DNA from 4 places in the Massilia sp. R2A-15 genome. Region 1 is predicted to be linked to each of the others. Evidence: predicted binding sites of a transcription regulator. Region 1 holds the regulator's gene; each other region holds the start of a gene.
What was found. The regulator sigma-54, encoded in region 1, starts transcription at its own class of promoters, with help from an activator protein. The targets are predictions, from matches to a motif close to TGGCANGNAANCTGCTTT.
Positions count from the first base shown of each region.

Region 2: the regulator sigma-54 is predicted to act here: its motif matches at 2,015-2,032, upstream of Q4S45_RS16470 (CmpA/NrtA family ABC transporter substrate-binding protein).
Region 3: the regulator sigma-54 is predicted to act here: its motif matches at 2,057-2,074, upstream of Q4S45_RS22160 (TldD/PmbA family protein).
Region 4: the regulator sigma-54 is predicted to act here: its motif matches at 3,033-3,050, upstream of Q4S45_RS03780 (PEP-CTERM sorting domain-containing protein).

Region 1 is NZ_CP131935.1:4,979,628-4,987,069, reverse strand. Features, by position in the region: gene rapZ (RNase adapter RapZ) at 1-433, shown strand, start outside; gene Q4S45_RS22980 (enoyl-CoA hydratase/isomerase family protein) at 430-1,512, opposite strand; gene hpf (ribosome hibernation-promoting factor, HPF/YfiA family) at 1,605-1,958, opposite strand; gene Q4S45_RS22970 (RNA polymerase factor sigma-54) at 2,028-3,524, opposite strand; gene lptB (LPS export ABC transporter ATP-binding protein) at 3,528-4,286, opposite strand; gene lptA (lipopolysaccharide transport periplasmic protein LptA) at 4,283-4,849, opposite strand; gene lptC (LPS export ABC transporter periplasmic protein LptC) at 4,883-5,485, opposite strand; gene Q4S45_RS22950 (HAD family hydrolase) at 5,488-6,024, opposite strand; gene Q4S45_RS22945 (SIS domain-containing protein) at 6,024-7,022, opposite strand; gene Q4S45_RS22940 (monovalent cation:proton antiporter family protein) at 7,129-7,442, shown strand, end outside.
Region 2 is NZ_CP131935.1:3,597,389-3,604,830, reverse strand. Features, by position in the region: gene Q4S45_RS16485 (transposase) at 11-322, shown strand; gene Q4S45_RS16480 (IS3 family transposase) at 319-1,188, shown strand; gene Q4S45_RS16475 (DsbA family oxidoreductase) at 1,289-1,930, shown strand; gene Q4S45_RS16470 (CmpA/NrtA family ABC transporter substrate-binding protein) at 2,070-3,305, shown strand; gene ntrB (nitrate ABC transporter permease) at 3,316-4,206, shown strand; gene Q4S45_RS16460 (ABC transporter ATP-binding protein) at 4,208-5,014, shown strand; gene Q4S45_RS16455 (endonuclease/exonuclease/phosphatase family protein) at 5,163-6,008, opposite strand; gene tsaD (tRNA (adenosine(37)-N6)-threonylcarbamoyltransferase complex transferase subunit TsaD) at 6,222-7,262, opposite strand; gene Q4S45_RS16445 (3-deoxy-7-phosphoheptulonate synthase) at 7,409-7,442, opposite strand, start outside.
Region 3 is NZ_CP131935.1:4,799,459-4,806,900, reverse strand. Features, by position in the region: gene Q4S45_RS22165 (TldD/PmbA family protein) at 1-287, opposite strand, end outside; gene Q4S45_RS22160 (TldD/PmbA family protein) at 302-1,939, opposite strand; gene Q4S45_RS22155 (class I SAM-dependent methyltransferase) at 2,254-3,045, shown strand; gene Q4S45_RS22150 (ABC transporter substrate-binding protein) at 3,152-4,450, shown strand; gene Q4S45_RS22145 (serine hydrolase) at 4,515-6,128, opposite strand; gene Q4S45_RS22140 (M1 family metallopeptidase) at 6,136-7,442, opposite strand, start outside.
Region 4 is NZ_CP131935.1:835,620-843,061, reverse strand. Features, by position in the region: gene Q4S45_RS03795 (hypothetical protein) at 1-338, opposite strand, end outside; gene epsA (XrtB/PEP-CTERM-associated transcriptional regulator EpsA) at 536-1,330, opposite strand; gene phoB (phosphate regulon transcriptional regulator PhoB) at 1,342-2,067, opposite strand; gene Q4S45_RS03780 (PEP-CTERM sorting domain-containing protein) at 2,343-3,002, opposite strand; gene Q4S45_RS03775 (Ig-like domain-containing protein) at 3,151-7,442, opposite strand, start outside.

The sequences.
Region 1 (7,442 bases):
CACATCGGAGCTCTCGGCCAACAAGCTGCGCGCCTGGATCAAGGAACTGGTGGAGATCGAACGCGCGCCGCTGACGCTGTTCTTCGAATCGTTCGCCTTCAAGCTCGGCGTGCCGCTCGACGCGGACTTCGTGTTCGACGTGCGCGCGCTGCCCAATCCCTACTACGACATCACGCTCCGCCCGCTCACCGGCATGGACGCGCCGGTGATCGCCTTCCTCGACGCCCAGCCCAGCGCGGCCGACCTGCTGGAGGACATTCGCGCCTTCATCGAGAAGTGGCTGCCCTCATTCAAGACCGATAACCGCAGCTACCTGACCGTGGCCCTCGGCTGCACCGGCGGCCAGCACCGCTCGGTGTACATGGCCGAACGGCTCGCCGCCTACTTCAGCCCCACCGAGCGCGTCGTGCTGCGCCACCGCGAACAGTCTTAATTCCCCAGGTCGCGCAGCGGGTGCGCCCGCTCCGGCCACGGCGAGTTGAAGAACTGCGCGACCATCTCGTCGGTCACCTCCGCCAGCGTCGGCGGATTCCATTTCGGCTCGTTGTCCTTGTCGATCACCAGCGCGCGAATCCCTTCGAGTACTTCGCCGTGCTCGAAATTGCGCCGCACCAGGATGCGCTCGAGGCGCAGGCAATCGGCCAGGCTCATGGCGGCGCCGCGGCGCAGCAGCTCGATCGTCACGCGCATCAGCAGCGGCGAGCGCTTCTTCATTGCGGCCAGCGCCTTCTGCGCGAACACGCCTTCGTCCTTCTCCAGCGACGCCATGATCGCTTCGACGGTCGACTCGCCGAAATGGTGGTCGATCGACGCGCGCTCCGCTTCGAGCACGCTCGGGCCGGCCGAGAACGGCGCGGCAAATTGCGTGATCGCCGCGCGCAGTTCGCTGCCCGGCGTATCTTCGATCAGTTGGGCCAGCGCGGGCATCTGGGCCTGCGGCACGAAGGTGTCGGCCAGGCCCGCGTACAGCGCATCGGCGGCGCGCACCGTCAGGCCCGTCAGGCCGAGGTAAAGGCCAAGCTTGCCCGGCGCGCGCGCCAGAAAGTAGCTGCCGCCGACATCCGGGAACAGGCCGATGTTCACCTCGGGCATAGCCAGCTTGGTGCCATCGGTAACCACGCGCAGGCCGGTGTCCGGGCCCGCTTCGGAGATGCCAAGGCCGCCGCCCATCACCACGCCGTCCATCAACGCCACGTACAGCTTTGGGTAGAAGTGGATCAGGTGGTTGAGCGTGTACTCTTCGGTGAAGAAGTCTTCCAGCGAGGCGCTGCCGCCGGTGGTCGGCAGGGTGCCGACGTCGTGGAAGTAGCGGATGTCGCCGCCGGCGCACAGCGCCTTGTCGGTGCTGCTGCGCAGGACCACGGCGTCCACCGCGGGATCGTCGCGCCATGCCAGCAGCACGTCGGACAGCGCGCGGATCATCTCCAGCGACAGCGAGTTGAGCGTGCGCGGACGGTCCAGGGTGATGATGCCGGTGCGGTTGGCGATGCGGGTTTTGACGAAGTCGGTCATGGTGGCTGTCGAAGACGGAAAAAGCGTATTTTATCCGACCGCGCAAATGAAAAGGGCGCCGACGGCGCCCTCGCTTTCAGGTGATGCCTGCCTTATGCGGCGGCGGGGAGCTCAGGCTCCTGCAAGTGCTTGATGGCCTGGTGGTTGTGCTCCTGCACTTGGGATTTGTATTTCATGACCTGGCGATCGAGCTTGTCGATCAGGGCGTCGATGGCCGCGTACAGGTCGGACGACAGGCTGGCGACGTTCACGGTTTTACCCGGCAGCCTTAGGTTGATTTCGGCTTTTTGCCGTTTTTCTTTTTCAGTCAGATTATCGACGGTGAGGATCACGGCGATATCGATCACTTGATCGAAATGGCGCTTCACTCGCTCCAGTTTGTTCTGTACGTATTCACGGATGGCTGGGGTCACTTCGAGATGATGTCCACTGATTGTGAGATTCATACACACTCCTTTGATGATGTCGCTAGCTGTTCGTGCGTCATAAGCGCAGAGGGACAGTGTGAGGTCGATCTACAAACTTTTGCGGAGGGCGACGGGCGGGATCTTGAGCGCTTCACGGTATTTGGCCACCGTGCGTCGTGCAATGACCATCCCCTGTTCCCCCAGCATGTCTGCGATCTTACTGTCTGATAAAGGGTTTTTAGGGTCTTCGGCTCCTGTGAGTTGCACGATGAGTGCCCGTATCGCCGTGGAGGATGCTTCCCCTCCTGCTTCGGTGGCGACGTGGCTCCCAAAAAAGTATTTCAACTCAAACATACCATGCGGTGTAAGCATGTATTTCTGGGTTGTCACACGAGATATCGTACTCTCGTGTAGTCCCAGTGTATCAGCAATTTCGCGCAGCACAAGTGGACGCATGGCAACCGCGCCGTGCGAGAAAAAGTTCCGTTGCCGCTCAACAATCGCCTCGGCCACGCGCAAGATCGTGTCGAAGCGCTGGCGCATATTCTTGATCAGCCACTTCGCCTCCTGCAGCTGGGCGCCCAGCTGGCCCTCGCCCTTGCCGTTCTTGAGCAGGTTGGCGTACATGCTGTTGACGCGAAGGCGCGGCATCACATCCTGGTTCAGCGACACGGTCCAGCCGTTCTTCGAGCGCCGCACGATCACGTCCGGCACCACGTAGTCGGAGGCGCCGGAGCCGAACGCGGCGCCCGGATGCGGATTGCACTGGCGAATCACGGCCTGCGCCTCGCGCAGGTCCTCGTCGTCGCAGTCGAGGGCTTTTTTCAGCTTGTTGAAGTCGCGCTGGGCGAACCACGCGAGGTGCTTGCAGACGATGTCGAGCGCCATGCGCCGCGTCACCAGCGGCACGTGGGGCATGCGGCGGATCTGCAGCGCCAGGCATTCGGACGCGTTGCGGGCGCCCACGCCGACCGGGTCGAAGCTTTGCAGCAGCGACAGCGCGGTCTTGAGTTCGTCGATGTCGATCTCGAGCTCGGGCGGCAGGCGCTCGAGGATCTCTTCGAGCGTTTCGGTCAGGTAGCCGTTGTCGTCGAGCGCGTCGATCATCAGTTCGACCAGCGCGCGGTCGCGCGTGTCGAGCATCGCCAGGCGCATCTGCTCCATCAAATGGTCGCGCAAGGTGGTGGCCGACGCTTCGATCTGCGGGCGCGAATCCTCGTCGTCGGGCGTCTTGTTGCGGCCCGCCTCGCCCCAGTCCTCGCTGTCGCCGCCGGCCGCCTCCGGGGATTCTCCCTCGCCGCCGCCCTCGCCTTCACCGGCGGCGGGCGCGTCGCCGCTGCCCTCGCCTGGCGGCGCGTCCTGCGCGCCCGGGGCCGGCGCGGCCTCGCCCGGCGTGGCGGGAGCGCCGATTGCGCCATCGGCCAGCAGGCGCACCGAGTTGTCGAGCGGGTCGTCGAGCCGTTCGAGCAGCGGATTATCGGACAGCAGCTGGGTCAGTTCCTGGTGCAGCTCGAGCGTGGACAACTGCAGCAGACGGATCGACTGCTGCAGCTGCGGCGTGAGCGCGAGGTGTTGGGAAGTCCGTAGTTGCAGTGACTGTTTCATGGCTTACATCCGGAAATGTTCGCCCAGGTACACGCGCCGCACCGATTCGTCCGCGATGATATCGTCAGGACGGCCCGAAGCGAGCACCGCACCCTGGTTGATAATATACGCGCGATCGCAGATGCCGAGCGTCTCGCGCACGTTATGGTCGGTAATGAGCACGCCGATGCCGCGCTCCTTTAGGAAGCGCACGATGCGCTGGATCTCGATCACGGCGATCGGATCGACGCCGGCGAACGGCTCGTCGAGCAGCACGAAGCGCGGATTGGTGGCCAGCGCGCGCGCGATCTCGACGCGGCGCCGCTCGCCGCCCGACAGCGACATCGCCTGGTTCTCGCGCAGCTTCTCGATCTGCAGGTCGGCCAGCAGCGTATCGAGACGCTCGTTGATCTGGTCCTTGGTCAGCGCCTTGCCGTCCACCTTCTGCAGCTCCAGCACGGCGCGGATGTTGTCCTCCACCGTCAGCTTGCGGAATACCGAGGCTTCCTGCGGCAGGTAGGACAGGCCCAGCACCGCGCGGCGGTGGATCGGCAGGCTGGAGATGTCGACGCCGGAGATGTCGATCGAGCCGGCGTCCGACGGCACCAGGCCGACGATCATGTAGAACGAGGTGGTCTTGCCGGCGCCGTTCGGGCCGAGCAGGCCGACCACTTCGCCGCATTCGACCTGCAGCGAAACGTCGCGCACCACCAGCCGCTTGCCGTAGCTCTTTTGCAGGCCGCGCACGATCAGGGTGTTACCGCAGGATTTTGTCTCCATCATTGCTTTCCTGGGGCAGGCGTGGCGGGCGCCGGACGCTTGGGATGGTCGAAGGTGAACTCCACGCGGCCGCCGCCAACCTTGCTCTGGCCGGAAGGGGTGTTGATCGCCGCGAACTGCTCCTTGCGACTGTCGTAGGAAAGGAAAGGCCCTTCGGCGCGGTCGGTCACGCGGCTGCCCTCCAGGTTGGTCACCCTTGCGCGGCCGGACAGCTTGATGATGTCGGTCTTGTTGTCGTAGTCGATGCGTTCGGCCTCGCCCTCGACCCACAGGTCGGCGCCGCCGTCACGCTTCTGGCGGAACGTCGCGAGCGCGCCCGGCGCCGCCGTCAGCGTGGCGAAATTGTAGCCTTCCGGGTCTTCGGTGAGTTTCAGCTTGTCGCCCTTCATGACCACCGTGCCGCGGGTGAGCACCACGTTGCCTTCGAACGTGCCGCCCTGCTTGACCATGTCGGCCGTGCCGGTATCGGCCTTCACGTTGATCGGCTTGAGCGAATCGGCGCGCTCGGCCAGGGCGGCGCCGCCGGCCAGCATGCCTACCGCGATTGCCAACAAAATCTTCTTCATCTTTGCTCCCTGTTTCTTCTTGCCTGGTCCGCGTCAGCGTGCGCGCGGCGGAAAATTGAGCTGAACCCGGTTGTGCACGTCGAGCCGGCCGGTGGCGTTGTTGGCCTTCATGCCCACGCCGGCGAGGTTTGTCGTGCCAATCACGAGCTGGAATGGCTGCGCGGTTTCCATCCGGTCCTCGTCCGGGAACACGGTCAAGGCGTCGGTCTTGAGCGACATCGCCTGCATTGCGCCCTGCTGCGGGCGGCGGATGTCGACATCGCCCGCCAGGTCGACCAGGTTCTTATCCTGATCGACATGCGCGGTCTTCGCATGCATTGTCATCGGCGGCTTCTCCGAGCCGATGTTCAACACCACCGGCGCGACGATGTCGAAGGTGTCGTCGCTGGGACGGTGAGTCAGCTTGTCGCCGGAAATGATGTAGCCCGGCTTGCCGGCCGGCGTCATGCGCACGAAGCTGAACTTCTCGACGATGTAGTCAGGCTCGCTCTTGAGCGGGTCGGACGACGTGGCGACGTCGCCGCCATTGATCACCTGGACCAGCCAGAAGCTGCCCAGCGCGAACACCAGTCCGGCGGCGATCAGGCCGCCGACCTGCCAGCGATGCGCGGTGCGCTTGTGGGTGGCCCGGCTCATCGTCAGGCGAAGTACGGCGCCAGCGCCGCGTCGTAGTTGCCCTGCGCGCGCATCACCATGTCGCACACCTCGCGCACGGCGCCGCGCCCGCCCGGCGCACGGGTGACGTAATGGGCCCGGTGCTGCACTTCGGGATGGCCGCTCGGGACGGTGACGGCGAAGCCGACCTTGCGCAGCAGCGGCAGATCGATCACGTCGTCGCCGATGTAGCCGCACTGCTCCGCCGTGAAGCCGGTGGTGTCGAGCAGGTCGGCAAAGGCCACGCGCTTGTCGTGCGTGCCCTGGTAGACGTGCATGATCTTCAGGTCGGCCGCGCGCCGGATCACCACCGGCGACTTGCGCGCGCTGATGATGGCGACCTGCACGCCGGTCTTTTGCAGCAGTTCGATGCCCAGGCCGTCGAGCACATTGAAGGTCTTGGTCACTTCGCCGTGCTCGCCGTAGGTCAGGCTGCCGTCGGTCAGCACGCCGTCGACGTCGAGGATCAAGACCTTGATGGCGGCGGCGCGGCGGATGTGGTCGAGCGTGGTATCGGTCATCAGATCACCTTGGCGCGGGTCAGGTCGTGGATGTGCAGCGCGCCCACCAGCTTGTCGTCGGCGTCCACCACCAGCATCTGGTTGATGCGGAATTCTTCCATGATCGCCACCGCGTCGACCGCCAGCTGCTCCGGATGGATGCGGCGCGGGTTGGCGTGCATCACGTCGCGCATGGTGATCTTGGTGAAGTCCTGGACCTTCTCGATCATGCGGCGCAGGTCGCCGTCGGTGAACACCCCGACCGGGCGGCCGGCATCGTCCACGATGGCGGTCATGCCCATGCCCTTCTGGGTGATTTCGAGCAGCGCGGCCGGCAGCAGCGCGTCGGCGCTCACTTTTGGCACGTCGTCGCCGCTGCGCATCACGTCGCGCACGTGGGTCAGCAGGCGCCGGCCCAGCGCGCCGCCCGGATGCGAGCGGGCGAAATCTTCCTCCTTGAAGCCGCGCGCGTCGAGCAGCGCGACGGCCAGCGCGTCGCCCAGCGCCAGCGTGACGGTGGTGCTGGCAGTCGGCGCCAGGTTCATCGGGCAGGCTTCCTTGGCCACCGAGATGTCGAGGTGGACGTCGGCCAGCTGCGCCAGGCTCGAATTGGGCTTGCCGGTCATCGAGATCAGGGGCGCGCCCATGCGCTTGACGATCGGCAGGATCGCCATCAGTTCGGCCGCTTCGCCCGAGTAGGAAATGGCGATGAAGGCGTCCTGCGGCGTGACCATGCCCAGGTCGCCGTGGGCCGCTTCGGCCGGATGCACGAACATCGCCGGCGTGCCGGTCGAGGCCAGGGTGGCGGCGATCTTGCGGCCGATGTGGCCCGATTTGCCGATTCCCGACACCACCACGCGGCCGGTGCAGGCCAGCAGCAGGCCGACCGCATGGCCGACGCTGTCGTCGGTGGCCAGGCGCTGGTGCAGCGCGCGAATCGCGTCGCCTTCGATCTCAAGGGTCTCGCGGGCGAGCTCCATCGAGCGGCGGGTCAGGTTTTCGTCAAAAGCTTTCAACATTGTTTTTTCATCGGTTACACTCGTTCCAGCAGTATAAACGAATTGGGAAAGCAAAAAACTTGCCAGTCACAGTTAAACACAATTTCGCCACGGCGGCGCGCGGCCCATGGTATCAGGACTAGAACTCACATTACTGTTGCTGGGCAGCGCCGTGCTGGGCGTGGTGGCGTTTCGCATGCTGCACTTGCCGCCGATGCTGGGCTACCTGGCGGTCGGCATCCTGATCGGCCCGCACGCGATGGGCATGGCCGAAAACAGCGCCACCACCCACGCGCTGGCCGAATTCGGCGTGGTATTTCTGATGTTTTCGATCGGGCTGGAATTCTCGCTGTCGCAATTGAAGGCGATGCGCTCGATCGTGTTCGGACTGGGCATGGCGCAGGTGGTGCTGACCATCGCCGCCACCATGCTGTTCGGCTG
Region 2 (7,442 bases), 1.4 Mb from region 1:
AATACGTTCCATGGATACCAAACTCGTAAAATCATCTGAAAACCAGGTCTTTAGCCCGGAGTTCAAGCTCCAAGCGGTTGAACGTCTGAAGCAATGCGATAACGCCGCGGCGCTGGCGCGAGAGCTCGGCGTGCGTCGAAATCAGCTTTATAAATGGGCGAAGCGGGTCGACTTGGTCGGCCCGGACTTGGCGTTTCGACCGCCTGGGCGCCCGCCAGCTGGCGAGGAAGACGAGCTGACTCGGCTTCGCAAGGAGAATCTTCGCCTGGCACTGGAGCTCGAAATTCTAAAAAAAGCCGAGGCGTACTTCATGCGCCGATAGCGCTGAGGTACGCCTTCATTCGCGAGCATGCCGAGATGTATCCGGTCGGGCTGATGTGCCGCTTACTTGGCGTAAGCCGAAGCGGCTACCATGCCTCGCGCTGTCGCCCTATGAGCCCGCGCGATAGCGCGGACATCGCCTTGATTGCGAGGCTTCACGAGATCGACGCGGAACACCGGCGCGCTGCAGGCGTCATCAAGATGTGGCGGGTGCTACGCGCGGAAAAAAATCCATGCGGGCGAAATCGAGTGGCACGTCTACGACGTTGCGCCGGCATTCAGACGCTTCGAACCCAACGACTGCAAAGCAAACCAGCACCGCAACAAAAAGAACCGCCAGCCCCGAATCTGGTGAACCGGAAATTCAAGGTCGCCGTTCCAAACCGCGTGTGGGTGGGCGACATGACGCAAATCACCACGCGGACGGGGATAAGCCATCTGTCGATATTCCTGGATTTGTCCACGCACGCTGTCATTGGCTGGGCGATGGGAACGAGCCAGACCGCCGCCCTGGCCGTGCAGACGATCGAAGCGGCCATGGAGCGATATCGCCCGCCGCCAGGGCTCGTTTGCCACACGGATCAGGGATCGCCTTACGGCTCGAAGAAGTTTCGCGACTACCTCGAGTCGAAGGGCGCAATTGCGAGCATGAGCCGCAAAGGGAACTGTCACGATAACGCGGTTGCGGAGAGCTTCTTCTCGAACCTGAAGAACGAGTTGACGCATCACTTCGTGTATGAAGATCACGCTGCCGCGGTTGCCGCCGTCAAAGATCATATTGAGGTGTACTACAATACAATCCGACTTCATCAATCGCTCGGCTACAAAACGCCGGCGCAGGTCCAGGCGCAGCACATGTGTTGCTAATTAACCTGTCCACCAAACCGGTGCATCTCAGACCTGTCCCCATCTTGAATTTCCTCGTTCCGCTCCCATATACGCCCCTTATCTACTGAAGGGATGGATCATGAGCAAGGAAATGAGGATTGATTTTGTGTCGGACGTGTCGTGCCCCTGGTGCGTCATCGGCCTCAAGGCGCTCGAGCAGGCGCTGGACAATGTCGGCGACGTGGTCGACGCGCAAATCCATTTCCAGCCCTTCGAGCTCAATCCGAACATGGCGCCGGAAGGCCAGGACATCGGCGAGCACCTGGCCCAGAAATACGGCGCCAGCCCCGAGCAGCGCGCCCAGACCAGCGAAATGATCCGCGCCCGCGGCGAGCAGCTCGGCTTCGAGTTTGGCTCGCGCGACCGCATCTACAACACCTTCGACGCGCACCGCCTGCTGCACTGGGCCGAGGCGCAGGGCAAGCAGCGCGACCTGAAGATGGCGCTGTTCTCGGCCTACTTCACCGCAGGCGAGAACCCCGGTTCGCACGAGGTGCTGGTACGCCTGGCCGAACAGGTCGGCCTCGACCCGGTCGAAGCGTCGCGCATCCTGGCGACCGATACCTTCGCCGACGAAGTGCGCGAGGCCGAGCAGTTCTTCCAGCGCGCCGGCATCAATTCGGTCCCGGCCATCATCATCAACCAGAAGCACCTGATCTCCGGTGGCCAGCCGCCCGAAGTGTTCGAGCGCGCACTGCGCGACATCGCCGCCCAGTCCTGAGCGTAGCGAGCGCGCTTTTGGTGCGCCGCACAACATCGGTGCCTGAAAAGCGCGCCATTGCCTGACATTCCCTCGTTGCAAAGCTGGCACGCCAATTGCTGATGCATTGGTAACACCAGCCGATGACAACGAGGGAACGATGACCAACAACACCAATACCAGCCGCATCCGCCGCACCATCCTCAAGGCGGGGGGCGCCACGCTCACTGGCCTGGCCAGCGGCGGCGTCTGGGCAGCCGGCTCGGACAAGCCCGAAAAAGAAGAAGTGAAGATCGGCTTCATTCCGCTGACCGATTGCGCGTCGGTGGTGATGGCATCGGTGCTCGGCTTCGACAAGAAGTACGGCATCCGGATCGTCCCCAGCAAGGAGTCTTCCTGGGCCAGCGTGCGCGACAAGCTGGTCAACGGCGAGCTCGACGCGGCCCACGTGCTGTACGGCCTGGTGTACGGCGTCCAGATGGGCATCGGCGGCCCGAAGAAGGACATGGCCGTGCTGATGAACCTGAACCAGAACGGACAGGCCATCACGCTGGCGAAAAAGGTGGCCGACAAGGGCGGCGTGGACGGCCCGTCGCTGGCCAGGCTGATGCAGGCCGACAAGCGCGAATATTCTTTTGCCCAGACCTTCCCGACCGGCACCCACGCGATGTGGCTGTACTACTGGCTGGCGACCTACGGCATCAACCCGATGAAGGACGCCAAGGTGATCACCGTGCCGCCGCCGCAGATGGTGGCCAATATGCGGGTCGGGAACATGGACGGCTTCTGCGTGGGCGAGCCGTGGAACCACCGCGCCATCGTCGATTCCGTCGGCGTCACCGCGGCCACCACCCAGGACATCTGGCGCGATCATCCCGAAAAGACGCTGGGCACCACGGCCGACTGGGTCAAGGCGCATCCGAACACGGCGCGCGCGCTGGTCGCCGCAATCCTCGACGCCAGCAAGTGGATCGACGCCTCGCTGTCGAACAAGACCAAGATGGCCGAGACCATCGCCGACAAGTCGTACGTGAACACGTCGGTCGACGTGATCAACCAGCGCATCCTCGGGCGCTACCAGAACGGCATGGGCAAGACCTGGGACGACCCGAACCACATGAAGTTCTACAACGACGGCGCGGTCAACTTCCCCTACCTGTCGGACGGGATGTGGTTCATGACCCAGCACAAGCGCTGGGGACTGCTCAAGGGCGAGCCGGACTATCTGGCCACCGCCACCGCGGTCAACCAGGTCGCGCTGTACAAGGAGGCGGCCGCGCTGGCCAAGGTGAGCGTGCCGAAGTCGCCGATGCGCAGCGCGAAGCTGATCGACGGCCTAGTCTGGGACGGCAAGAACCCCAAGGCCTACGCCGACTCATTCAAGATCAAGGCCTGAGGAGAATCGCATGAGCGCAGTACTCGAATCGGTTGCGGCCCCGTTAGTGGCCGCTGCGACTGGCAAGCCGCGGCGCAGCCAGCGCCTGGCGAACCAGGGTGTGCGCATCGGCGGGCGTCCGCGCAGCCGCGCCTTCTTGCTGGCGGTGCTGCCGCCTGTGCTGGGGCTCGCATTGCTGGTGCTGGTGTGGCAGATCATCTCGGTGAAGAACAGCACCTTCCCGTCGCCGGCAGTGACGTGGGCGGAGGCGGTAAAGCTGTTCTCCGACCCGTTCTACAGCAGGGGCCCGAACGACCAGGGCATCGGCTGGAACATCATCGCCTCGCTCAAGCGCGTGGCGATCGGCTTCGGCCTGGCCGCCGCTGTGGGCATCCCGCTTGGCTTCATGGTGGGGCGCTTCAGGTTTTTGGCGGGGATGTTCAATCCTATCGTCAGCCTGCTCAAGCCAGTGTCGCCGCTGGCCTGGCTGCCAATCGGCCTGCTGGTGTTCAAGGCGGCGCATCCGGCGGCGATCTGGGCTATCTTCATTTGCTCGATCTGGCCGATGATCATCAACACCGCGGCCGGCGTGCAGCGCGTGCCGCAGGACTACCTGAACGTGGCGCGTGTGCTGAACCTGTCGGAGTGGAAGGTGTTCACCAAAATCCTGCTGCCATCGGTGCTGCCGCACATGCTGACCGGGGTGCGCCTGGCGATCGGCACCGCGTGGCTGGTGATCGTCGCGGCCGAGATGCTGACGGGCGGCGTGGGCATCGGCTTTTGGGTCTGGGACGAGTGGAACAACCTGAACGTCCCGCACATCATCATCGCGATTGTCGTCATCGGCGTGGTCGGGCTGGTGCTGGAGCAGGCGCTGGTGGCGCTGGCGAAGTCGTTCACTTACGAAGAAGCGAAGGCCTGACATGAGAGCGCAAAAATTCATCGAGGTGCAGCACGCGGAGATGCGCTTCGAAACGAAGCAGGGCAGCTTCCACGCGCTGGCCGACATCAATCTGACGGTGGAGCAGGGCGAGTTCGTCACGCTGATCGGGCACTCGGGCTGCGGCAAGAGCACCTTGCTGAACCTGATCGCGGGATTGACCACCGCCACCGAGGGCGCCCTGATTTGCAACGGCCGCGAGATCGCCGGCCCGTCGCCGGAACGTGGCGTGGTATTCCAGAACCATTCGCTGCTGCCGTGGCTGACCTGCTTCGAGAACGTGTACCTGGCGGTGGAGCGGGTGTTCGGGGCGAAGGAGTCCACGTCGCAGCTGCGCGCGCGCACGCTCGACGCGCTGGCGCTGGTCGGCCTGGTGGCGGCGGCGAGCAAGCGGCCGAACGAGATCTCGGGCGGGATGAAGCAGCGTGTGGGGATCGCGCGGGCGCTGTCGATGGAGCCGAAGGTGCTGCTGATGGACGAGCCGTTCGGCGCGCTCGATGCGCTCACGCGCGCGCACCTGCAGGACGAGCTGCTGCGCATCGTCGCGCAGACCGGATCGACGGTTGTGATGGTGACGCACGACGTGGATGAGGCGGTGCTGCTGTCGGACCGCATCGTGATGATGACGAACGGGCCGGGGGCGACCATCGGCGACATCGTGAAGGTGCGCCTGGCCCGGCCGCGCGACCGGGTGGCGCTGGCGCATGACCCGCTGTACATCGAGTATCGGACGCGGGTGCTGGAGTTCTTGTATCACCGGCAGGCGAGGCCGGTGAGGCAAGCGGCGTAGCGGCTTTGGCCTGCGGCGGCGACAAAGGCGGGGTCAGGTCCGGCGGACCTGACCCCATTTTTTAGGCCGCGGCTGCAATCAAAATGGGGACTCGGCGTCCCCGTCGCTCCGGCGGACCTGACCCCAGACTTTGGGCCGCGGCTCGGAATCAGGTGAGATCGAGCACGATCGGCTGGTGGTCCGACGCCGCCGTCTCCGACATCACTTCCATCGACGTGACGCGCGGCGCCAGGTCGTCGGTGACAAAAAAGTAGTCGTAGGTGTCGGGCTTCTCGGGCCAGTCGAAGCCGTGCAGGCCGGCCGTCGGCGCGTGCTTGGCATTCGGGTGCGTGGCGCTCCACGCATCGATCAGCGGCAGCGAGGCGCCTTCGCCCGGCGCCAGCATGTCCTGGTATTCGGGCGAGCCGGGCGTCATGTTGAAGTCGCCGCAGAAGATCGCCGACCCGGGCCGGAAGCCCAGCTGGAACGGCGCATCGAGGGTCGGGTCGGGCTGGAAGATCTTCGCGCGTTCGCACGCTTCCCAGTGCAGGTACTTGAGTTGGCGTACCTGCGCGGCGCGCTGCAGCTGCGAATAGTATTCGAGGTGGGTGGTCAGCACGCGCAATTTGCCGGCGGGTGCGTCGAGCACCGTTTCGATCAGGCCGCGCGGCATGCCGGCCGGGCTGGACGGATCGGGCGGCCAAGGCAGCAGGTGGCGGTGCACCTGGGTCATGCGGTACTTGGACAGCAGCAGGTTGCCGAACTGGCGCGGCAGGTTGTTCTGGTAAAGCTCACTGGTGGGCTCGATGACCGAGTGGTAGCCGCCGAAGGCGCCGGCCAGTTGGCGGAACTGGTTGGCGCTGGCGCTGCCGGCAAGCTCGGGATGGTTCGACGCGACTTCCTGCAGGCAGATGATGTCGGCGTTCAGCTTGCGCAGCACGTCGATGATCGCGTGAATCCGGATGCGGCCATCCTTGCCGCATCCCCAGTGAATATTCCAACTTACAACCCGCATCGCGCGCACCTCCGGAAGACCTTAACCGTAAGATCTTGCCATTTTTTGGCGGGCGACGAGAACACCGTAGGATATCGTTACACTTTGTAAGTGTTTGATTGGAAAGACAAGTTCGCAACACAACGCGTGTCGGGGTCTGGTCCTTCGGACCTGACCCCATTTTGCACCGACCAGCGAAGATGGGGTCAGGTCCGCAGGACCAGACCCCGATACTCACACGTCGCGGATTTCGTCGAGCGCCCAGCGCGGCCGGACGTTGAACGAGTAGTCCTTCTTCGCCGCGTCCGGATTGATCTGCAGGCGCATGGCGCCGGCGAACGCGATCATCGCGCCGTTATCGGTGCAGAACTCCAGCTCTGGGTAGAACACCTTGAATTTCTTCTTTGCCGCCGCCGCATTGAGCGAGGCGCGCAGTTGCGAGTTGGCGCCGACGCCGCCGGCGATCACCAGGCGCTTCAAGCCCGTGTGCCTGATCGCGCTGACGCACTTTGCCGTCAGCACGTCGACGATCGCGTCCACAAAGCCGCGCGCGATATCGGCCTTGTCCTGCTCGCAGATGTTGGCGATGACTTTCTCTTCGTGGTTCTTCACCACCGTCAGCACCGCCGTCTTCAGGCCGGAGAAGCTGAAGTTGAAGTCTTTCGAGTGCAGCATCGGGCGCGGCAGCTTGTAGGCATTCGGGTCGCCGAATTCGGCCAGCCGCGAGATCGCCGGGCCGCCCGGATAGCCCAGGCCCAGCAGCTTGGCCGATTTGTCGAATGCTTCGCCGGCCGCGTCGTCGAGCGTTTCGCCAAGCAGCGTGTACTGGCCGACGCCGTCGACGCGCATCAGCTGCGTGTGCCCGCCCGAGACCAGCAGCGCGATGAAGGGGAAGGCCGGCGGCTCGGACGCGAGCAGCGGCGATAGCAGGTGGCCTTCGAGGTGGTGCACGCCGATCACCGGCTTGTCGGTGGCCAGGCCTAGCGCGCAGGCGATCGAGGAGCCGACCAGCAGCGCTCCGGCCAGGCCCGGGCCTTGGGTGTAGGCGATCGCGTCGATGTCGGACAGCTTCATGCCGGCGCCGGCCAGCGTGTGCTCGAGCAGCGGGATGGCGCGGCGGATGTGGTCGCGCGAGGCCAGCTCGGGCACCACGCCGCCGTATTCTTCGTGCATCGCCACCTGCGAGTGGAGCGCGTGGGACAGCAGGCCGCGTTGCGTGTCGTACAACGCAAGGCCGGTTTCATCGCAGGAGGATTCGACGCCGAGAACAATCATGGGAGGTGCGGACAGATGGGGAATCCGTCATTGTAAAGCATGGAATGTCGTACCCGCGCAGGCGGGTACCCGTACTGAGCATGCTGCGGAGGTAAAAGCGGCTCAGTATGGGTACCTGCCTTCGCAGGTACGACAGCATCAGAAGGTTACGGCCGCTGGAGCAGTTCGGCGTGCGCGGCG
Region 3 (7,442 bases), 180 kb from region 1:
GGGTTCTCCGGCGCCAGGCGCGCCAGGTCCTCGGCGCGCCGCACGACTTTTTCGAGCGACTTGTCGTCGAATTCGTTGATGGTCGCGGTGCCCTGCTTTTTACCGTAGGCGACCGACACCGACAGCTGGGTGTTCTCGACCAGGCCTGCGGTGGAGACGTTGTTGCGAGCGTAGCGGATATTGCCGGTGCGGTTGCCGTTGATGGTGACGGTGCATTCGTCGGCCTTGGTGAAGGCCATCACGCGGTCGGTGATGCGGCGGGTTTCGTCCTGGGTCAGAATCTTCATGTGCGGTCCCCGGGTTAGCCGATCTTGCGAGCGGTGTTGATCACGTTGATGCCGTTGAAGCGCGCCGTGCTGGCGCCGTGCGACACGGTGCTCACCTGGCCAGGCTGTCCTTTGCCGTCGAAGAAGGAGCCGCCCATGCGCCAGTCGCTGTCGTCGCAAATGGCGCTGCAGGCGTTCCAGAATTCCTGGGTGTTCGACTGGTAGGCCACGTCCTCGAGCTGGGCGCCGATCTTGCCGTTGACGATTTCGAAGAACAGCTGGCCGCCGAACTGGAAGTTGTAGCGCTGCTGGTCGATCGAGAACGAGCCGTCGCCGACGATGTAGATGCCCTTCTTGACGTCCTTGATCATTTGATCCGGCGTGAGCTTCTTCGTTCCCGCCGCGAGCGAGATATTGGGCATGCGCTGGAACTGCACGCTGCTCCACGAATCGGCGTACGAGCAGCCGTGCGATTCCTTCTCGCCGATGATGTGGGCCTGGTCGCGCGTGGCCTGGTAGTTCACCAGCACGCCGTCCTTGATGATGTCCCAGTGCTTGCACTTGACGCCTTCGTCGTCGTAGCCGACCGCGCCGAGCGAACCGGGGATGGTCTTGTCGGCGATGATGTTGACCATGTCGGAGCCGTACTTGAATTTCTTCGACTGCCACTTGTCCAGCGTGGCGAAGCTGGTGCCGGCGTAGTTGGCCTCGTAACCCAGCACGCGATCGAGTTCGGTCGGGTGGCCGACCGACTCGTGGATCGTCAGCCACAGGTGCTCGGGCGAGAGCACCAGGTCGTATTTACCCGGCGCGACCGACTTGGCGGTCAGCTTCTCCTTGGCCTGGCGGCCAGCGGCGCGCGCGTCCTCGATCAGGTCGTAGGAGCCTTTGTACAGGGTGGCGACGCCGCCCGCGGCCCGCACCTTGTCGGCGGCGCGCGCGTCCAGGTATTCGTAGCCCATGCCGACCGGCGAGGACAGGCCCTGGCGCGAGCGGAACTTGTTGGTGGACTTGTCGACGGCGGTGGCGGTCAGCGGTACCCAGATGCGATGGATGTCCTGATCGATGTAGGAGCCGTCGGTGGAGGCGAAGTACTTCTGCTGGTTCACCTGGAACATCACCGAGCGCATGAAGCTGGCGCCGCCGTCCATGCCGGCCTTGTTCGCTGCGATCAGGAGGTCGGCCTTTTCCTTGATCGGCACCGCGCGCCAGTCCTTCTTGAACGGGGTGGCCCAGGCGACTTCGCCGACGCCCTTGACCGGCGCGAGCTGCACCGGCTCCGCTTGCAGTTTGGCGTTGGCCTTCGCGATGGCGACGGCCTGGCGCGCGGCGCCGGCGACGCTGTCGGGCGACATGTCGGAGGTGGCGGCAAAGCCGTAGGCGCCGTTGCACAGCACGCGCACGCCGACGCCGGCCGATTCGGTGTTGACGACGTTTTCGACGTTCAGGTCGCGCGTAGTGATGAACTGATTCAGGTAGCGGCCGACGCGCACGTCGCAGTAGCTGGCACCTGCCTTCGTGGCGGCGTTGAGCGCGATGTCGGCGAGGGTCTTCTTGTATTTTTCCGCAAGGGGGGTGAGCAGTTCTTCGGCCGCCACGGCGTTGCCGAAGACCGGCACCAGCAAGCTGCCCATGGCCAGGCCGCTGAGGTTGAGAAAAGTACGTCGTTCCATGGTATCTCCTGACAAATCGATGACGGGGGCAGCGGCTCTCTGGCAGCTGTCGGCACAACCTGAATCGGGTCCAGCGAAAAAACTCGGGGAACCATAACAGTTACGAAACAATTTGAATAGGCAATTGTTGTGCCATTGACTAAGTGATTGATTTTGAATCGGCGGGTGTCCGCCGAATGTGTCCGGCGGTGTCCGGGGCTGTCCGCGGCGGACGGCGGCCATACATATATGTTCGGGCGGCGGAGACTGCGCTTGACCGCGGCCGCGGCTTGGTTGATGATCTGGCCACTTCCAACAACAACACTGGAGACACCATGAAACGATTGATCCTCGCCGCCATGCTGGCCGCGGGCCTGTGCGGCGGCGCGCAGGCAGCCGACGACGCGCTCAAGACCGCGATCGCAAGCAGCACCCGCCTGCCGGCCAACGTGGCCCGCGACGGCGCGCGCCATCCGTACGAGACCCTGTCGTTCTTCGGCATCAAGCCGACCATGACGGTGGTGGAGCTGACGCCCGAAGGCGGTTGGTACACCGAGATCCTGGCGCCGTACCTGCGCGACCATGGTGTGCTGATCGGAGCCGGCGACGAGGTCAAGCCGCAGAACAGGTACGGCATGATGTTCATGAAGAAGGTCAATTCGAACCCGGTGTACGACAAGGTGCGCATCGGGATCTTCGAGCCGCCGGTGAAGTATGCGATCGCGCCGGCCAACAGCGTCGACATGGTGCTCACCTTCCGCAACATGCACAACTGGGTCGAGCTGGGCGACGACAAGCTGCAGGAAGCGCTGAAAAACGTCTACACGGTGCTGAAACCGGGCGGCGTGTTCGGCGTGGTGGACCACCGCCTGCCTGCATCGATGACGCAGGACGCCACGGCCAGCACCGGCTACCTGCACGAGGCGTGGGTGATCAAGACGGTCGAAGCGGCCGGCTTCAAGCTGGTGGCGAAGTCCGACATCAACGCGAACCCGAAAGACAACGCGAATCATCCGAAAGGCGTGTGGGCGCTGCCGCCGACACTGGCCAACAAGGACGACAAGCGCGCCGACTACATCGCGATCGGCGAAAGCGACCGGATGACCCTCAAGTTCGTCAAGCCTTAAGCTGCGGCGCCGGACCGGAGCGGCTGGCGTGTAACAACGCCGCCCGGTTCGTGTCAGGTATTCTGGCAAGCTAGTTTTTTGAAGTGCACGCAACAAGGATTTTTTTGTGGTCAAGGCAGGATTCATCAAGGGCGCCCGCAGGTGGCTGGCTGTGGCCGGCCTGCTGGCATTAGGCGGCTGCCATCACGAGGAGCGGCCCGCCGCGGCGCCGGCGGCGCCCGCGCCGGTCACCATCACCGCTTTGATCTGGGCGCCCGACTGGCAGGACCAGATGCAGGAGGTGGCCGCGCAGTTCATGCGTCAGAACCCCGACGTGCGGGTGGACGTGCAGTTCATGACCGGGAACTCGGTCGAAGAGAACATCAGGCCGAAGGTCGCCTCGCACAAGCTGCCGGACCTGATGTCGGTCAATCCGAACCCGTATTCGGCGGCGCTGGCCGAGCATGGCGTGCTGACCGACGTCGGCCACACCGAGGCGTGGCGCCGCATGCGGCCCAGCCTGAAGGCGGACTGGATCACGCAGGACGGCAAGCGCTTCGGCATCTCCGGCGGGGTTGCCGCCACCCTCATGTACTACAACAAGGACATGTTCGCGAAGGCCGGCATCACGAAGCTGCCGACCAATTTCGCCGAATTCCTCGCTGTCTGCGCGCGTCTGAAGAAGGCCGGATTCACGCCGATCTACTGGAACGGCGGCTTCCCCAACATCATCGGCAACGCGGCCTTCAGCTTCGGCTTCGCCAACAATGTGGCCGCGCGCACGCCGGACTGGAAGGCGCGCATCGCCGACGGCACGCTCAACCTGGACACGCCGGCCGGCGCCGACATCTTCCGCAAGATCCGGACAATCCCGCAGCGCGGCTATGCGCAGCCCAATTTCATGCGGTCCAGCCATGGCGAAGGCATCGCCGCTTTCGTCAACGGCAAGACCGCGATGGCGTTCCATGGCACGTGGGCGGCCGGGCTGCTAATGCATGGCAAAGGCTTCCAGACGGGCGTGTTCCTGCCGCCGTGGAATGACGCTGGCCATGCGGCGGTGCCGGTCATCGGCAGCGAAACGGGATTTGCGGTGTGCGAGACGCCGAAGAAGGAAGCCGCGACGCGCTTCCTCGAGTTCATCACCGGGCCGGGCTTCGCGATCCAGCAGGCCAAGCGCCAGAACATCGCGCCGTTCCAGGCGGCGCCGGGCGTGCCTTCGGGCGACCCGCAAATCGTCGCGTATCTCGACGCCGCGGCCGCCGCGCCGGTCACGGGCAGCCCGTACTACTCGATGCTGCCGGCGAATACGATCGACATGCTGCATCCGCTGATCCAGGAGGTGCTGGTCGGGAAGGTCACGCCGCAGCAGGCGGCGCACCGGCTGGACGCGTCGATCCGCGACGAGGCGAAGAAGCACTCCAGGTAGGAGTCACGCTGACGTCGAACGAAAGATGGGGGTCAGGTCCGCTGGACCAGACCCCATTTGCGCCTTACTTCTCTTTTGCGGGCGGCTTGACCGGAACGAAGGTCAGGTCGGCGAAGTCGAAACTGAAGTCAGTCTCGGTCGATACGGGCGCCATCTTCATGCGCTCGATGCTGCCGTCCGGATTGAGCGAGAACGTGACGTAGGCATCGGCGTTGAAGTTGCGCTCCTTCCAGCGGACGATGAAGGTGTCGTGCTGGAAGTGCTCCAGCGTTCCCGTCAAATCCGGCGTGCGCGAGAAGCTCAGCACGTGCTTGCCGCCTTCCGGCCTGATCGTCACCTTGCCGTACCAGGCGTCCTGGTATTCGCCGTCGTAGGCATCCAGCGCCAGCGACGGCTGCGACTTCCCTGCCCGCTTGCCGGCCGCTGCCTTCACGCGCGCCAGTTCCTTCTCGTGCGCCTCGCGCGTCACTTCACCAAAGCGGCCGATCCAGTCGGTCGGCGCAATGCCGAGGTAGTTATCCAACAGGCGGTACTGCAGCGACGTCATCGCCGGGCTGCTCTCGGCGTTGGTGAGGATGGCGATGCCGAGCTTCGCTTCGGGCACCAGCGTGACCTGCGAGTAGAAGCCCTGCAGCGCGCCGCCGTGCATCGCGATCTTCATGCCCTTGTAGTCCTTCAGCTGGAAGCCCAGGCCGTAAGCGGCGAAGTTCGGCCGCGTGGCGGCCAGCTGCGGCTTCGGCTCGGCTATCTTCATCGGCGTCTGCGCGCTCCACATTTCACGGCTGCGCGCCTGGCTGTACAGACGCTTGTCGGTGCCTGCGAGCTTGCCTTCGTCGAGCAGCACCGTCATCCAGCGCGCGATGTCTTCGGCGTTGGTGTTGATGCCGACGGCGCCCTCGCCGTTCGGCACCGGCATCGACTTCACCGCGGTGATCTTGTCGTCGACCTTCGAGTGCGCGTGCGCCTGGTTGGCGTTGCCGGCGTTCTGCGCCAGGCTGGTGGTCGTCGATGCCATGCCGACCGGGGTCAGGATTTTCTCGCGCACCGTGTCGCCCCATGACTTGCCGGACTTCTGGGCGATGATCTTGCCGGCGGCGATGTACAGCAGGTTGTCGTAGGCGTAGCTGTTGCGAAAGCTGGTGGCGGGACGGATGTAGCGCAGCTTCTCGATGATTTCGTCGGAGGTGAAGGTCGTCGTCGGCCACCACAGCAGGTCGCCGGCGCCCAGGCCAAGGCCGCTGCGGTGCGTGAGCAGGTCGCGCACCGTCATTTCATGCGTGACGTAGGCGTCGTACATCTGGAAATCCGGCAGGTGCTTCGTCACGGGATCATCCCACGCGAGCTTGCCTTCGTCGACCAGCATGGACAGCGCCACGGCGGTAAAGGCCTTGGAGTTGGAGGCGATCTCGAACAGGGTCTTGCCATCGACCGGCGCGGCCTGGCCGAGCGTGCGCACGCCGAAGCCTTGTGCGGCGATGACCTTGCCGTCCTTGACGATGGCGATTGCCATGCCGGGCACGTCGAAGGTCTTCATCGCACGCAGTACGTCGGCTTCGAGGTTGAATGCGGACGCTGGAACGACAGCTGGCGCGGGGGCGGTTGCCGGAGCGTCGGCGAAGGCGCCAACGCTGGAAAATGCCAGCAGCATTGCTGCGGCGAGTCGGGTCATCGAGTACATGTTTTCCTTATTTCTGTTGCATCAGTTTGTCGGCGCTGGCCTGGGTCGCCGGGTGGTAGCGCGGACGCGCTTCTTTGTAGACGGCCATCGCCCAGGCCTTGTCTTCGGGGTTCTTCAACAGCGCGGCGTAAAGCGGCAGCACGAACTTCTGGCGCCCGACCTTCAGCAGGAAGGCGTGCAGCGGCGCGCGGATGTCGCGATTGCCGGCCTTGACGCTGGCGCGGTAGAAGCGGAATGCGACTTCGTCGTTGCCGGTGCCGGACAGGCGGTATTCCTTGTCAAGTTCCCGCAGCTGCGCGGCGCTGGCCTGTTCGTCGATATCGTTCAGGAATTTCATCCACTCGATCGCGAGCCACTTTTGCGCGCCCAGCTTTGCGGTCGGGACCTCGCCTTTCAGCCAGGCGGCGCGGGTGGCGTCGAGCGCGGCCAGTCGCGGCGAGGCCGCGTGCTTCGCGCTGGAGGGAATGCCGGCGCCGTGCAGCCATTCATCGAGTTCGGCTTCGCCCATCACTTCGGGGTGCCGCGCCAGCAGGTTCTTGTGCAGGTAGTCGAGGAACTGTTCGGTGGTGACGCTCTGGAACGCGTGCTGGTCGAACCAGCCGCGCAGGAAGGGGTCGAACACGGCGCGGCCGGCACGCTGCTCGAGCGTGCGCAGGAGCCAGGCGCCTTTCGGGTACGCGAGTTCTTCGTCGGTGTAGGCCTTCGACGAATCGTCGGCGTCCTTCGTCAACAGTGCCTGTTTCGCCGGCGCGACGGTCTTGAGCAGCTCGATCGCTTCTTCCTGTTCGAGCTGCAGGTTCATCGTCGCCACTTCTTCGCCGTACAGCACTTCGAGGATGCGGGTGGTGACGTAGGTGGTGAAGCCTTCGTTGAGCCACCAGTGCTTCCACGAGGCGTTGGTGACCAGGTTGCCGGACCAGCTGTGCGCCAGTTCGTGCGCGATCAGGTCCACCAGGCTGCGGTCGCCGGCGATCATGGTGGGCGTGAGGAAGGTCAGGCGCGGATTCTCCATGCCGCCGATCGGGAACGAGGGCGGCAGCACCAGCATGTCGTAACGCCCCCAGCGATAGGGCCCGTACAGCGATTCGGCGGCGGCCACCATCTTCTCGGTGTCGGCCAGCTCGTAAGCGGCGGCCTCGATGCGCTTCGGCTCGGCGTACACGCCGGTGCGCGCGCCGAGCGAGCGCTGTTCGAGTTCGCCGATGCCGATCGCCAGCAGGTAGGACGGAATCGGCTGCGGCATCGTGAAGCGCCAGCCGCCCTTGCCGGTCGCCTTCGGATCGTTATCGGCGCTCATGACCACGCGCAGGCCGG
Region 4 (7,442 bases), 880 kb from region 1:
GACAGCATCCCGGAGGCGGCGACGTCGGCCTTGCGGCGCTCGGCATGGCGCCGCGCCAGTTCCTGCAGGGGCGCGCTGGCGGTCACTGTTGTCGAGTACGGCAGATAGCCTTCCGGGCCGCCGCAGGCGCGCGCGCCCACCGCGACCGTCCGGCATTGCGAGGACTCGGTGCAGCTGGCGGAGCCGACCATGCCGCGCAGGCGGATCAGCAGCGTCGCGGCGTCCTCGCCTTTGGCAGGCGCGGCGGTGGCGGTGACGGCTGGCGCCGCGGGGGGAACCGGCCCCGCCACAGTACAGGCGGAGCAGCCGAGGAAGAGGATCAGGAGAAGTTGTCGCATTGATATATGATCGCGCCACCCTAAGCCGGCGTCAAGCGCATTCGCGCCGCCGTGCCGCCCCGCTGTCGAAACGGCCAGGCGGCGACGAGGATCGTCCGCCAACGCAGCATGATTGCACGGCGATTGTCGTTCAACATACGGTTAAATTACCCAGCCAAAATAAATCGATGCCGTGTAATCGGAAGCGGCATCCGTCCTTACTGCGGCGAACCGAGGGCGGGCCCCGGCGCTTCGAGCAGGCGCAGCGCCAGGCAGCGCGCCAGAGCGTGGGTGCGGTTGGAGACGCCCAGGGTGCGGTAGATGCGCTGCAGGTGGTTTTTCACGGTCAGTGCGCTGATGCCCAGGATGCAGCCGACTTCGAAATTGCTCTTCCCTTCGCGGACCCAGCGCAGGATCTCCGTTTCACGCGCGCTGAGCGGACGCGCCAGCCCCTCCTGCGCCGCCAGTGCGGGCCGCCCGCCCGCCGACAGCCGCAGCAGCGCCATGTGCAGGTAAGGCAGGAGCAGCGCGAGGAAATAGGCGTGGCGCGCGGCCGGCTGCTCGCCCCAGCCGCACAGCACGAACAGGGTGGCGCCGCCGGCCAGCGCGCCGCTGCCGTGCACCACCATATGGTCGAGACCGGCCGCCTGCTGCAACTCGCGGCGAAATTGCTCGAGCATGGCGTCGCCGGCGCGCCGCCCTCCCCCTGTCATGGCCGGCAGCCGGTCGCTGTCGCGGCAATGGCGCGCCAGGCGCGCCGCCAAGCCGTCCGAGGGATCGCACAGGCGCCGCATCGCCGCATCGTCCAGCAGGCCGGCGTGCATCGGCTCGAGCCGCAGCAGCGCGCCGGCCGGGTCGAACTGCATGCACAGCATCAGCTGATGCGGCAGCAGCGCCTGCAGCTGGCCCTGGGTCCAGAGGAAAAACTGGCGCGCATCGCGCACCTGGTGGGCCGACTCGATCACCCGCAGCAGGTATTCCTGCTCGAGCTTGCTGAGGATGACCGGTTCCAATGCTTACGCGATCATGCCGCGGCGCCCGGCCAGCCCATCTTCAGGCGCGCGTCCCACGCGACGAAGCGGTAGCCGCTGCCGCGCACGGTTTCGATATGGTCCTGGTGCCCGCTCGGTTGCAAGGCGCTGCGCAGGCGGCCGACGTGGGCGTCGACGGTGCGCTCGTCGAGGAACACGTGGTTGCCCCAGACGCTGTCGAGCAGCTGGGCGCGGCTGTGCACCCGCTCCGGATGATGCATCAGGAAGTTCAGCAGGCGAAATTCGATGCGGCCCAGTTCGAGCTGGCGCGCGCCGGCGGTGACCCGGTGCGTACTGGGGTCGAGCCGCAGGCCGGCCATCTGCACGGTGTCGGCGGCCGCGTGCGGCACGCGCCGGCGCAGCAAGGCGTGGATGCGGGCGATCATTTCGCGCGGGGAAAACGGCTTGGTGATGTAGTCGTCGGCGCCCGATTCGAGGGCCAGGATCTTGTCATGCTCGCCGTTGCGCGCGGCCACCATGATGATCGGCAGGTCGCGCGCCTGCGGATGGGCGCGCAGGCGCCGGATCAGCGCGATGCCGCTCTGGCCGGGCAAGTCCCATTCGAGCAGCACCATGTCCGGCAGCGCCTGGCCGAGCGCGGCCAGCGCCGATTCGGCGTCCGGCACGCAACTGACCCGGTGGCCGGCGCGCGTCAGGTTCAACCCGATCAATTGCTGGATCGCTGGCTCGGCTTCGACGACGAGGACGTGTGCTGACATGGTTCAATTCCAGGCAAAGTGTGGCTTTTGTAGCAATATTATGTCTATTGAACAACAAACAATTCCACTATGCACGAGAAGGCCCGGCTTTGACAATACGATTTTTGTTTGGCGATGCACGTCACCGGCGAATTAACAGGGGGAAATGCCCGCCGCTATTGGTGCCGCGCGCCGTTTCGCGCCGCAGCGGTCGAATTTGCAAAAGGCAAAAAAAAGACACATGTGTCGTTTGCGGCACATGTGTCCATGAGGCGTTGCCCTCCCCTGCCGATGCCTTACTTGCGTGCTGTCTTGCGGCGCGCGACGGCGAAACCGGCCAGGCCCAGGCCCAGCAGCGCCAAGCTGCCCGGTTCCGGCACGGCGGCTGCGGCGCTGTCGAACGCGACATTGTCGAGCACCATGCCGCCCGTGCCCGAGAACTCGACCCGGCCAATCGCGCCGGCATCGGTTTCGTAGCCGTAGAAGTCGTCCCAGGACCACATGCCGAGGGAGTTGGCGTGCACGGTGTCGATCACCGCGTTGTTCATGTCGTAGAACGTCACATCGATGATGCCGTCCGCCGCCGGGGAGCCGTCTTCGCTCAGTGCCTCGGTGCCGTGGAAGCCGAAGCGCTTGACGCCGCCGGCAAAACTGAACGCGAACGTGGTCGGGCCGGCGCCGGTAGCAAAATACTTGCTGCCTTCGAAACCGCCATTTGCCCCAGCCAGCGCGCCCAGAACATAAAAGCCGTCGAAGTTGATCTGGGCTGGATCGCCCGTCAGGCTGGTGTAGACCATGCCGTTGCCGAAGTCGTAAGTGCTTGCCGTGACCGGCAGGCCGTTGAATTGCTCGACGGTCCCGGTGATGCCGGTGACGTCGATGCCTTCGACGATGCCGGCCTGGGTGGCGGCGCTGGCGCACAGGGCGATCGAGGCGAGGAGAAGTTTAAGGTTCATGTCGATTCCAGTAGTAGGCTTGATTGGAACAATGCAACAATCATGCCCGAAATAAAATATTGTTTAACAACAGCAACTTATCTTGACGCAGAGGATGAAAGGCGGGGCGAGTGTAAAGTTTTCCGACGCGCCCCGCCCCTGCCCTCTCTTAGTGTAACCAGCCGCCGATGGCCTGGTGTTGCGCGTCCAGGTAGTTCTGGCCGACCAGGGTGGCGATCGACCAGCCGTCCAGCACGACGGTGTCGCTGCCCAGGTTGCCACCGCTGATCGCCACCGCGTCGGCCGTGCCGTTGCCGTCGGCGTCGACGTCGACGAAGCTCCATGGCGCGGCCGTCGCCGCCAGCGGTGCGTTGCGGATCGTCGTGGCCCAGGTGGACGGATTGCCCAGGGCGCCCGTTTCGCCGAAGCCGGTCAGGATCGTGTCTTCGCCCGGCTTGAAGCCGAGGATCGTGTCGTGTCCGCTGCCGAGGCTGAACACGAACAGGTCGTTGCCGCTGCCGCCGTCGAGCACGTCGTCGCCTTTACCGCCCAACATGGCGTCGTTGCCGGCGTTGCCCACCAGGCGATCGGCACCCGCGCCGCCCTGCACCAGGTCGTCGCCGATGCCGCCGTCCACGAAGTCATCGCCATTTCCGCCGTTCAGGCTGTCGTTGCCGGCGCCGCCGTCGAGCGAGTCGTTGCCGTCGCCGCCAGCCAGGGAGTCGATGCCGTCGTTGCCGGTGATGACGTCGTTGCCGGCGCCGCCATCGATGGTGTCGTTGCCTTCGCCGCCGATCAGGACGTCGGCGCCGGCCGCGCCGATGATCTTGTCGTTGCCCTTGCCGCCATCGTAGGTGGTGTCCTTGCCGAGCACGACGCGGTAGGTGTCGTTGCCGGCGGTGCCCATCACGCTGATGTTGTCGCCCGCTTCCTGCACCGTCACTTGCGCCGAGATCGGGCCGGACAAGCCGCCATGGCCGTCGCTGATGCGGTAGGTGAACGTGTCGACCAGTTTGGTGTTGGAGGCCATCAGGTCGAAGCGGTCGGCATCGGCGCTGTAGCGCACCTGGCCGTTTTCCAAGGTCAGCGAGGCGCCCAGGGCGGACTTGGCGCCGACCAGCACGATGTCGAGCGCGTCGCCCTCGGCGTCGCCGTCATTGGCCAGTACGTTGATCAGCACGCTCGAGTCTTCCATCGCGACGGCCTTGTCCGCTTTGCCGAACGGATTGTCGTTGGCGCCCTGGATGTCGAAGGTGACCGGCACGCTGGCCGTGGCGTCGCCGTCGCTCACGGTGACCGTGAACTGCTCCTGCACGTGGTCGGCGGCGCCGAGCGAATCGGCCATGCCATTGTCGAGCCGGTAGGTGACGGTGTTGGTGTTGATGTCCAGCGTGGCCCAGCCGTACTGGCCATCCTGGGTGTACAGGCCGTCGCCTTGGTCGATCCAGCCGTCGCTGCCGAGCACCAGCGTGGCGCTGTCGATATCGCTCATGTGCAGCTGCACCGTGGCCACATCGATGCCGTCGCCGTTCATGCCCGCCTCGACCAGCACCGTGTCCGGCGCGTCGGCCGTCAGGACCGGGGCATCGTTGACGGCATCGACCGTCAGTTGCACGGTCGCGCCCGAGCTGAAGCCATGGCCATCGTCGACCAGGTAGCTGAAACTGTCGGCGCCGTTGTAGTTGGCGTCCGGCGTGTAGCTGAAGGAGCCGTCGCTGTTCCACGCCAGGCTGCCGTGGGCAACGCCGGTGACCACGTTGACCGACAGGGTGTCCTGGTTGACGTCGTGGTCGTTGGCCAGCACGCCTTGCAGGGCGTTGATCGTCAGCGTCGTGTCTTCATTGAGATTGAAGCTGTCGTCCGCAGCCACCGGTGCGCTGTTGATGTAAAACGTTCCCAGCACCGGATCGCGGTCGGCCTGGGTGGTGTTGGCGGCCTGGTTGGTGTTGAAGTGGACGATGTCGAACTGGGCCTGGCCGGCCAGGTCGCCCGACACCAGCAGATGGTCGAGCTGGCTGTTGTTGCCGTTGGTGGCGGCGGTATAGCGGTCGGTCGCATCGCCCAGCTTGTCGGTCAGGTTGACCAGGCCGGCGCCGGTGGCCAGCGCCGTCATCGCCGTGTCGAACTGGTAGGCGTTGAAATTGCCGCCCACCACGATGTGGCTGCCCGGATGCGCCGCCTGCAGTTCGGCGACGTAGTCCTGCACCGAGCCGATCTGGTCGGCGCGCAGGGCCTCGCCGGCGACGGTGGCCGGCTGGTTCTTGCCGAACATCTCGTCGCCGGGGCTGCGGCCGGCCATGTCCACGCCGACATAGGTGACGGTTTCGCCGCGGAAGACGAAGTCGGCCGCCAGCGGGTGCACCGCGTTGGCGAACGCCGTGCCATCGGCGGAATGGGTGTCGTCGAGCAGGCGCGCCGACTCTTCGACGTATTGCACCCGGTCGGCGTTGTACAGCACCACGCTGCGCACATTGGTGTTGAGCGTGCCGCCGCTGGTGTTTTCGTCGGACGGATTGACCTGGGCGAACTGGTAGCGCGGGCCGCCGGCAGCGACGATGGCGTCGATCAGCTTGCCAATCGTGAGGTCGGCGCCCAGTTCGCCGGCGAGGTTGCCGTTGCTGTCCTGCACGCCTTCCAGCCCCAGCAGGTCGGGCCTGGCCAGGTTGGCGACGATGTCGTGGGCCAGGGCGTCGTACTTGGCCTGGGAGTCGTTCACGCTCAGGGCGCCCAGGTTGTACGAGGCGACCGACAGATGGGTGGCGTCGCCGGAGAGGCCGGTCGTCTCGCGCGAAGCCGCATGGTGCACGGCTCCGGCCGGCAGCGCGGTCGGCAGCAGCTCGTAGTTGCCGTTGTAGTAGCTCATCACGCCGGTGACGTCGCCCAGCGTGTCGCCGGTAGTGTAGGCGCCGGTGATGCCGGTCGTCACGCCGGTGTCGGCGTAGATCTGGAAGCGCTCCGGATTGACGTCGCCCAGCGAGTTGGTCAGGCCGCCGCGGTCGTTGGCGCCGCTGGCGCCGTCGGTGACGACGAAGGTCGCGCCGGCCACGGAGTTGCTGACCACCTGGACGTTCTTGACCTGCAGCAGCATGCCTTCCACCGATTCGTAGAAATCGATGGCGTCGTGGTCCGGATTGAACACGCGGAAATGGTCGCTGTCGACCACTTCGCCGGGCACCGCGCGCCCGCCCGCGCCGATGATGGTCGGCGCGATCACGTTGTTGTGGCTGACGATGCTCAGGTTCTGGACCGCATTGAGCTGCGTGACGGTCAGATTGTTGGTGTTGCTGCCGACGTTGGTGCTCTCCTCGACCACGCCCTGCAGGTCGAGCAGGTCGCCGACCTTGATGGTGGTCAGGGTCGACGAGACGAAGATCGCGTCGGAGGTGGCGGTGTTGCCGTCGCCGGCGGCGTCCTGGATCCAGAAGCCCTTGTTGCCGGTGGTGTCGATGGCCGTGACTACGCCGCCGGTGTGGACCGTCTGGCCCACCATGGACGAAGTGTGGCCGGCGCCCTGGATGTCGTAGATGCCGGTGAACTTCAAGGAGGTGGCGAAATCGATCGGATTGGCGGCGTTGCCGGCGAAGGCATTGCCGGCCAGGTCGACCACGGCGCCGGCCGGCAGCGTCAGGTGGTAGGTGGCGCTCAGCTTCAGGTCGTCGGTCGGATTGATCGTCAGCACCTGCCCGCTCAGGCTGACCTGGCTGGCGTCGGTCACCGCGATGATGCGCGTGTCGCCGGCGCCGTCGGTGAGCGTGATGTTGCCGGTGCCGAGGTTGACCGCTTCGCTGAACGTCACGGTAAGGTTGCCGCCCGCGGACACGTTGGTGGCGTTGTCGGCCGGCGATGCGGCCGCGATGGTCGGCGCCGTGGTGTCGGCGCCGACCACGATCGCCGTGCCGGTGACGCCAATGTTGTCGATGCCGATCCATTCATCGGAGCCGGCGGCATCGACCGTGAGGATGCGAATCTGCAGGTTGGCCTGGTTGTCGGCAGCCGATGGCAGGGTGATGTCGACGTGCGTCACCAGGCTTGCGCCGCCCGCCGCGCTGGCGTCGGCGATGTAGGCGGTCGAGCCGGGGGTGGGCGTCTTCGGCGCGATGTTGGTCCAGTTGCCGCTGTCGCCGATGCGGTATTGAATGGCGATCTGCTGGATCGAGTTGTCGGTCACGTCGAGGTCGCGCAGGTCCAGCGTCAGGTTGACCTTCTCCATGCCGGTCGAATCGAGGTAGAGCACCAGGTTCGGCGCCTGCCCCGTTCCCGAGCCCTGCAGGCCGACCACGGCATTGCCGCTGTTGTTTGGATTGTGGAACTCGGCCACGCCGCCGGACGACAAGGTGGTCGCCCTGTTGAAAAACAACTGGGGGGTGGCGGAGACGGGATTGTCGGCCACCAGCGCGCCCGCGTCCCTGCCCGGGGAGCCGGACATGCCGGCGCCGTTGTAGCCGACGATGCTGGCGACGT